Regions from separate parts of the Tepidiphilus sp. J10 genome, predicted to be linked through region 1. Evidence: riboswitches for the same ligand, from Rfam matches in the RefSeq annotation. Region 1 holds a riboswitch; the other holds the start of a gene.
The links. A riboswitch is a leader RNA that binds a small molecule or an ion and turns the genes downstream of it on or off. The one in region 1 is predicted to bind cobalamin.
Positions count from the first base shown of each region.

Region 2: another riboswitch for cobalamin. It lies ahead of EPD81_RS09695 (TonB-dependent receptor domain-containing protein); the one in region 1 lies ahead of EPD81_RS03800 (energy-coupling factor ABC transporter permease).

Region 1 is NZ_SBHP01000001.1:769,637-774,050, forward strand. It holds partial or broken gene EPD81_RS03790 (recombination-associated protein RdgC) at 1-565, opposite strand, end outside; gene EPD81_RS03795 (AtaL-like protein) at 478-936, opposite strand; cobalamin riboswitch at 1,760-1,974, shown strand; gene EPD81_RS03800 (energy-coupling factor ABC transporter permease) at 2,097-2,777, shown strand; gene cobM (precorrin-4 C(11)-methyltransferase) at 2,777-3,571, shown strand; gene EPD81_RS03810 (sirohydrochlorin chelatase) at 3,568-4,398, shown strand; gene EPD81_RS03815 (precorrin-8X methylmutase) at 4,408-4,414, shown strand, end outside.
Region 2 is NZ_SBHP01000009.1:7,239-11,652, reverse strand. It holds gene panC (pantoate--beta-alanine ligase) at 1-625, shown strand, start outside; gene EPD81_RS09695 (TonB-dependent receptor domain-containing protein) at 636-2,468, opposite strand; cobalamin riboswitch at 2,534-2,746, opposite strand; gene pepN (aminopeptidase N) at 2,753-4,414, opposite strand, start outside.

The DNA.
Region 1 (4,414 bases):
GCTTCAAGGGAAAACGCTCGGCGGTGGCGCGCAGCGTGTCGATCACCCGTTCGGCGAGCGCAAGGCTGCCGGCATCGACGGCGAACCACCCTTCGCGCGGGTCGATCCACACCGGCACGCGCCGACGCCGGGTGAAGGCGCGCGGTAGCCACTCGGCGCGAATGGCTTCACGCAGCTCGCGCAGTTCCTTGCGCGACAGGGGGTAGCCTCGTTCGTCGGCGATCGCCTCGGCGCGCTGTTCGGCCTCGGCCTTGACCACGCTCGCCGGCAGGAGACGCTCCTCGCGCACCCAATGCGCCAGCCAGTGTCCTCCTACGTCCGCAATGGCCTCGTCATCGCCGAAGGGCGGCGCCCAGCCCTCGCTCGTTTCGTTCTGCGGCCCCACCGGCAGAAAGGGGCGACGAAGGAAGAGCTCGTTCCAGTAGGTTCGCCCTTCCTTTCCATCCCATCGGTATAGTCGCAGGTTCTTGAATTCGATCATGCTTTCCCTCGTTTCTTCCGTGCGATCGCGACGATGCGCGCCATGGTGTCGGCATCGGCCGCGGCGTAGGCCTTGGCGAGCCATTCGGCCACGGGTCGTCCATCGGGCGCGAGCAGTGCCTCGTCCAGGGTGGTGTCGTAGCGGAAATCCAGCCCCAGGCGTTCGCCTTCGATGACGAGCGAGATCTCCAGAGTTCCGCCGGGCCGGCCTCCCTGGGGTTCGACGATGAAACGCAGCCGTTTTCCCTCTTCCCACTCGACGCGATCACGGTAGCTGTCGGGGCCGAAGTGCAGCCGGCGCAGCACGTGCGCCGGGCCTCGCTCCAGGATGTCGCAGCCGGTCATCCCCAGGACGAATTCCTGCGGATGCTCGATGCGAGCCGCCAATCCTTGCCAGACTGCGGTGGCATCGAGTGCTTCTTCCGGAGGAAAGAAAAGGCGGTGTTCGAAGTGCATAACGATGTCCCCTTGGAGGTTGCAGGGAAGTCTAGGGGCAAGGGGCGACGAGAGCAAGGGGCAGCAAACGGCAGGGCGAGGACGCCGTGATCGGTAGTTGTACACAGATCTTTTATAAAAACTTCTAGTGTTTACTATGCTCGACGGGGTTCTGTGGAAAACTTAGTAAAAACCATGATTTCGTTGGATTTTTCTTGATGGTGAACGAGGGGAACGAAGGGTTTGCAAGCGGTGTGGTGTAGACGAATGCTTTCCGGGATCCAGAAAAAACGGGGAGTTTTCCCCAAACTTTCCCACGGTTTCCCTTCGCCTTGTCCACTGTGGCGTATCGGTCACAAAAAAACATCAATTTAAAAATGGTTTTTGGCAGGAAGTAAAAACCTTTCTTTCTTCATGGTTGATTTGGCCAAACAGAATGGGGTTAACAACCAAATCAAGTAAACAAAAAACCATGTAAACAATGTTTCCTCCAAATCTGTGGATAACTTCTTACCGTCCAAGGCATCTGCACGTTTCCCCGGCGGGAAAACTTTGGGAAAACCCTGGAGTGAGCAGTGGGCGGTTTGGGGAGGAAATTCACCCGATGGGGAAATTTTCCATTGATCCACAAACGATTACCGGAGAATCCTTGTATCCGTGCACCGTCGGCGGGCTGGCGGGAGATGGCAGACAAACTCGCCTCAGAATTGGGACAGGCTTGTGGATAATTTTGTGAAAATCCCAGGATGAGACAAATCCGTTCAAGGACTTGCGCTTGTTTCTTCACGATCCACAGGAAGGAGGGCTGGAGTCCATGGCGTTGACATCGTACGCGGCGGCGGTGTATCTTGCCTTTGCTTCGGGTGCCCGCTCCGACGTCTTGCGAGTGGGTGAAACGGGAAGCCGGTGAAGCGGGCATCGCCCCGCCATTCCGGCGCAGCCCCCGCTGCTGTGAGCCTGACGGGAAGCGCATCGGCCACTGTGCCTTCAACGGCATGGGAAGGCGCGCGGACCGGACGACGGCGAGCCAGAAGACCGGCCCGAAGTGCGTAGTTGGTGCGAGCCCCGGGGTGTGGGTTTGGCTGACGGTCCGGGGCGGTTTCCTTTTATCTTCCCCTCACCGCAGGCCCTTTCTCCTCGTGCGGCTCGTCTTGGCGAAGCCTTCGCAAAGGAGACGGGTCATGCATATCGAACCAGGCGTCGTCACGGGCGCCAAACTCTTGTTGGGTCATGCCACCGCGGCCGCGAGTCTGGGGGCGGCGCTCTTGCTCTCGGCCAAGGTGGTGAGAAAGGACGGGGTGGCGGCGCTCGCGTTGCGCACCCTCGTGGCGTCCTTCCTCGTGTTCTGTTTCTTCGAGGTCTTTCCCCATCGACCGGTGGGCGTGTCCGAGGTCCACCTCATCCTGGGGTCCACCCTGCTGCTGCTCTTCGGCCCTGCGGCAGCGGCTCTGGGGCTCGCCGGCGGGCTCCTCGCCCAAGGGATGTTCTTCTCGCCCGCCGATCTGCCGCAGTTCGGCATGAACGTGACCACTTTGCTCGTACCGCTCTTCGCCACGGCGCTCTTGGCCCGGCGCATCGTGGCGCCGCACACGCCTTACGTCGATCTGCGTTATCGCGACGTGCTGCGCCTGTCGCTCGCCTACCAGGGGGGCGTGGTGTCGTGGGTGGCTTTTTGGGCGCTCTACGGTCAGGGGGTCGGCGCGGAAAACCTCGCGCAGGTGGCTTCGTTCGGCGCGGCCTACCTTGCGGTGGTGCTCGTCGAGCCGCTCATCGACCTGGCGGTGCTCGCGGCGGCCAAGGCTTGGCATCGCGGGAGGGAATCCCTGCTGTTGCAGCGGCGGCTCTTCATGGGTCGGGCCTGATGCCGGGGACGGTATGGTTCGTCGGCGCCGGCCCCGGCGATCCGGAGCTCCTCACCGTCAAGGGCAAGAAGCTGCTCGAGTGTGCCGGTGCCGTGCTCTTCGCCGGGTCGTTGGTGGATGCCGCCGTGACGCGTTACGCGCCGCCGGGTTGCCTCATCTGCGATTCGAAAGACATGACGCTCGAGGAGATGACCGAGTGGCTGGTGGCCGCGGCGAAGGCGCACGAGACGGTGGTGCGCCTGCAGACGGGCGACCCCACGCTCTATGGGGCGCTCATCGAGCTCACCCGGCCGCTCACGGCGGCGGGCATTTCCTGGAAGGTGGTACCGGGAGTGTCTTCGGCGATGGCGGCGATGGCGGCCGCGGGCGAATCGATGACCTTGCCCGAAGTGACGCAGACGGTGATCCTCACCCGGGTGGCCGGGCGTACGCCCATGCCGCCGGGTGAGGAGCTCGAGTCCCTCGCGGCGCACCGCAGCACGATCTGTCTCTTTCTCTCGATCACGCGGCTCGCCGAGGTCGAGCGGGGTTTGCGCGCGGCCGGTTGGGCGGAAGAATCGCCGGTGCTGGTGGTGCACAAGGCAAGCTGGGCGGACGAGGAGCGCATCGTGCGCACCACGCTGGGGGAATTGCGCCGGGCGTGCCGCGAGGCGGGGATCGTGAGTCAGGCGATGATCGTGGTCGGCCCCACGCTGGGGGCGGCGTCGTGGCCGGATTTGGCACGCAGCAAGCTCTACGACCCTTCCTTTACGCATCGCTGGCGCAAAGCAAAGACGAAGGAATGCGACACATGAACGAACGCACGGTGCTGGTGGTGGCGCACGGGTCGCGCGAGGCGGCGGGAAACGTCGAGACCGCGGAATTCGTGGCGCGCTGGCGGCAGATGCGGCCACAATGGCGCATCGAACTGTGTTTCATCGAGCATGCCGAAATCCTGCTCGACGAAGGGCTCGATCGGGCGGCGGCAGGCGCGCGCGAGGTGGTGGTGGTACCGCTCATCCTCAACGCGGCCGGGCACGTGAAGATGGAACTGCCTGAGGCGATCGAGCGGGCGCGGGCGCGCCACCCGCAGGTGCACTTCGTGGCGCGCAGGCACATGGGCATGGGAGCGGAGCTTTTCCCGCTCATCCAGCAGAGGCTGCAGGAGGCATTGCGGGAACTGGACGTGCCCGATCCGGCTACCACGGGCGTGATTTTGCTCGGACGCGGTTCGTCGGATCCGGGAGGGAACGCCGAACTCGCGAAAATGGCGCGCTGGGTGTTCGAGGCCAATGACCACGAGCTGGTCGATCTCGCCTTTACCGGCATCACCTGGCCGCGTCTGGAGACGGTGGTGGCGCGGCAGGTGAAACTCGGCATGATGCAGATCGCCATCGTTCCCGTGTATCTCTTCACCGGAGTGCTGATCGAGCGCATCGGGGCGCAGGTGGAGCGCCTGCGGCGGCAATATCCTACGGTGGCGTTCGCGCTGGCGCGTCATTTCGGTTTCGACGAGCGCCTCGTGGCGTTGCTGGAATCGCGGGTGACGAACGGGGAGCGAGAGGGGATGCTGGAGTGCGACGGCTGCAAATACCGCGCTGCTGCGGCCCACGAACATGCTCATGCGCATCATCACGGATGAGGGAGGATCATGACGG
Region 2 (4,414 bases), on a different contig from region 1:
GCGCACCCTGCCGCGCGACCTGGAGCTGCTCGCCGCCGAGGGCGTGCATCACGTCTTCGCCCCCAGCGAAGCGGAAATGTATCCCGAACCGCAGACCTACACCGTGACGCCCCCGCCCGAGCACACCGACATCCTCGAAGGCGCCGTGCGCCCCGGGCATTTCCGCGGTGTAGCCACCGTGGTCACCAAGCTCTTCGGCATCGTGCAGCCCGAAGTCGCCCTCTTCGGCAAGAAGGATTACCAGCAGCTCATGGTGCTGCGCAACCTGGTGCGCCAGCTCGCCCTGCCGGTGACGATCGTCGCGGGCGAGACGGTACGCGCCCCTGATGGTCTTGCACTCTCCTCACGCAACACCTATCTTTCAGAAGCCGAACGTGCCGAGGCGCCGCGCCTCTATCGCGTCCTCACTCGCATCGCCCACGCGGTGCGCGCCGGAGCCGCCGACCATGCCCGGCTGGAAAAGGAAGCAATGGCCGAGCTCACTGCCCACGGTTGGCAGCCGGACTACGTCACGGTGCGCCGCCGCGTCGACTTGCAGCCCCCCGCGCCCGGCGAACGGGAACTCGTCGTGCTGGGCGCCGCGCGCCTGGGCAGCACGCGGCTCATCGACAACCTCGAGATCTGAATCGCGCGCTTCAGCGCGGCGTATAGCGCAACCCCACGAAGGCGCTCAAGCCGGGCGTATTGTAGCCTCGCACGCTTTCGTAATTCTTGTCGAAGAGGTTGTCGATGCGCGCCTCCAGCTTCAAGTCCGGCGCGAAACGATGGCTCGCCACGAGGTTGAAGAGGCTGTAGGCGCCGAGCTCACCCCCTCCTGCGTGAGGGGATTCGAGCCGACGCCCCACCCCTTGCCATTCCACCCCGAAATCAAAGGCTCCCACCGTACGCCACAATGCCGCCGTGGCACTGTGGCGAGCACGCCGCGTCAAGCGGGTATCGTTGACTTCGTCCACGGCCAGCAGCCAGTCGTAGCTCGTGCGCCACTGCCAGCCCGCCGTCGCCCCTTCATAGGCGAGCGTGGCACCTTCGAAGCGCGCTTTGCCAACGTTGACGTAGCGTCCGCTCCACGAGCCCGTGGCTACCCAGTCGATCAGATTTCTCACCTCATTACGAAAATACGTGAGGCTGGCAGAATGTCCTCCTCGTTCCCACGCGAGTGCGACTTCGCGGTTACGAGCCTTTTCCGGCTGCAAGCTGGCATTGCCCGAATAGACGTCGAAGAGTTCATAGAGCGATGGCGCTTTGAAGGCTGTCCCTAGGCTCGCGTGCGCACGCCATTCATGGGTGATCTGATAGCCGTACGCCACGGCATAGGAGTTCTCGCCCCCAAAAGTCGAATGCTCGTCGCGCCGCCCGCTCAGATGCCAGCGGTGCGGACCGTGGTTGCCGTTCCACCCGGCCACGGCCGAGTTGATGGCGATCGATTCATCACTGGGCATTCCGCCCAAGAGGGGCGCTTTTTGCTCGAAGCGCTCGAGCGCGAGCATGGCCCGCCCCAGAGGCAGGCGAACATCGTTCTGCCAGACGTATTGATCGTTCTCGGTTCGCATCCGGCTGGACCAAGAGGAAACGTATTTACGCCAATCCAGGGAGTGGCCAATGCGTAGCGTACTCGTCCAATGTTCATTAAATGCGTTTCGCGTATAGACCTGCCACTGTTGCGTGCGAAAATCTTCGTACGCATCGATTTCACTGGTGGGCGGACTCTCGTCATAATGTACCCGCCCGTCGTTTTGCCGCAGCACGAAGCCCATCTCGTGGCCGGCGAGCGGCGTGAGCACGAGCGAGGCGGTGCCGCCGCGGTTGCGGTAGGCGTCGTCGTCGGCGTCGCGCCCGGAAGCGTTTTTCATGGCGGAGAAGCCGCCGCTATGGCTTTGCTGGAAATCCGCCCGCAAGCGGACGAGTTCGTTGCCTGCGGACAGACCGACGCTGCCCTGCGCCGTGTCGTACGAACCGTAACCGGCAAACGCCTCGGCCGACAGGCCTGGGGCACCGCGTCGGGTGAAGATTTGGATCACGCCGCCGATGGCATCCGCCCCATACATCGTCGCGGCGGGCCCGCGCAGGATCTCGATGCGCTCGACGTCGGCCAGCGAGAGGAAACGCAATGCAGAGCCGTTGGAATCGGTCGAATTGATCGGGATGCCATCGACCAGCACCTTGGTCTGATTGGGACGAGCCCCACGGACGTATACGCTGGCGGCATTGCCCGGCCCCCCGTTGCGCGTCATCTGGATGCCGGGTTGACGCGCGAGCAGATCGATGATGGTCTCGCTTCCCGCGCGCTCGATCTCCTCGCGCTCGATCACCGTGACGTCGGCGAGGATCTCGGAGACCCGCGTCTGCTGACGCGTGGCCGTCACGACGACCGGCTCCAGCGCTTCCTGCGCCCCGACCTCGAAAGAAAAAGACGACAAAAGCAGGCTCGGCGGCAGCGCGGCCACCAAAGATTTGACGAAGCGATTCACATGATTCCCCTCGGCCGGCCACCCCGCCGGCCCAAATGGAAAGCCCACCGCAGGCGAGCACCTCGCCCGCGCCCTGCGTTCCTGGCCGGTCTCCGGGCTTGCGAGATTTGACGCGCCGCCTTCCCAGGCCTGAAACCCAGTGGCGTTTCGGCGCGCCCGCACTCGCCTACCGTTGCGGGGGCAGCAGCGGCTTTGCCGGAAGCACTCCGGCGCACCGCTTTCCCGTTTCACCGCGCCGGGAGAACCCCGGCCGCGGCACCAGAAACGTGAGGGACGATTCTACCTCAAGGCGCCCCGACCGCCTCGTCGGCCATGCGCTCGAGGATCTCGCGCACTTCGGCCGAACGAACCTGGCGGCGGGTCGCCTCCAGCACGGGCGCGAAGGAATCGCGATACGGTTCGGCCCAACGCCGCCAGCGCTCGAGCGCACGGGCAAGGCGCGATCCCACGATGGGGTTGGTCGCATCGAGCCGCAGCACCGCTTCCTGCCAGAAGGCCCAGGCCGGATCGCCGGCCGCGCAGGCTTCGGCGAGGTTGTTGGCGAAGAAGTTGAGCACCAGGGCGTAGACCTTGTTGGGGTTGGTCCAGCGAAACGCCCGATGATCCGCCAACCGCCGCACGCGCTCGAGCGTCCTTCCCGGCGCACCATGCCATGACCAGCGCATCGCCTGGCGGGCGAACCACTTGTCGAGCACCAGATCGTCTTCGGCATAACGCGACTCGAAGGCGGAGAGCAGCGCCTCGCCCACGGCCTCGTCCGGGTGCGTGAGCGCGGCATCGAGTGCCGCCAGCCGCTCGGTGAGATTGTCCGCGGCGGCAAACGCGCGCGAGCAGCGTTCGTCCTCACCCAGCAGCGCCTCCATGCGCCAGGCAAACGCGGCGAGCGCACGCCGGCCGGCTTCCAGCGGATCGTAGCGGTAGGGACGAGCGGCTCCGGAATCCCGCCAGCGGGGCCACAGCTCGGCTCCAGCCCGGGCGAGCGCGTGCGAGGCGCGCACGAGGGCGGCACGCAGGCGCACCGGGTCGGCCGGCGTCATCGCCTCCAGCAACCAGCGCTCGCTGGGAAGCGCCGCGGCCTTGACGCGGAACATCGCATCGAGCGACTCGTCGGCGAGGAGCTGCCTCCAGGACGCGACGAACCCCTCGTCCAGGGTCTCGGCTTCACCCCGCGCCAGCCGCAGCACCTGGCGCTGCGCCCAGCTCTGCGCCGCATCCCAGCGGTTGAAGGCGTCCGAATCGTAGGCCATGCGGTGGCGCAGCGCCTCGTCCGGCTCATCGAGCATCAGCCGCACCGGTGCCGAAAACCCGCGCAGCAGCGAAGGCAACGGCTTCGGCCCTGGCGGCAGACCAACGAATTCGAGCGCGAGCGTCTCCCCGGTCAGGGTGAAGAGGCGGGTCCTCGCCCCCACCGCGGTGTCGCGCGGCGCGATCGGCCGCATCCCTCCGGCTGGCGGCGCTTCGGGTGCGGGTACGGCATCGCGCTCGTCGGCGAGCACGAGCGGCAGGTCGCGGCCATCTGCGCCAAGCAAGCCCAGGCGGATGGGCAGCACCACCGGCCCTTTCTCCGGTTGTCCCGGCGTGGGCGGAGTGAATTGCCGCAGGCGCAGCGTGTAGCGCCCAGCGTCGCCGTCCCAGTCTTCCTCGACCACCAGCCGCGGCGTCCCCGCCTGCTCGTACCAGCGCAAAAACGGCGTCAGGTCGACGCCATTCGCCTCGGCCATGGCCGCGACGAAATCCTCGCAGGTCACCGCCTGGCCGTCGTGGCGCTCGAAGTAACGATCCATCCCGGCGCGAAAGCCGGCCTCCCCCAGCAAGGTGTGCAGCAGCCGGATCACTTCGGCGCCCTTTTCATACACGGTGGCGGTGTAGAAATTGTCGATGGCGCGGTAGGACTGGGGACGGATGGGATGCGCCATCGGCCCCTCGTCTTCGGGGAACTGCGCCGT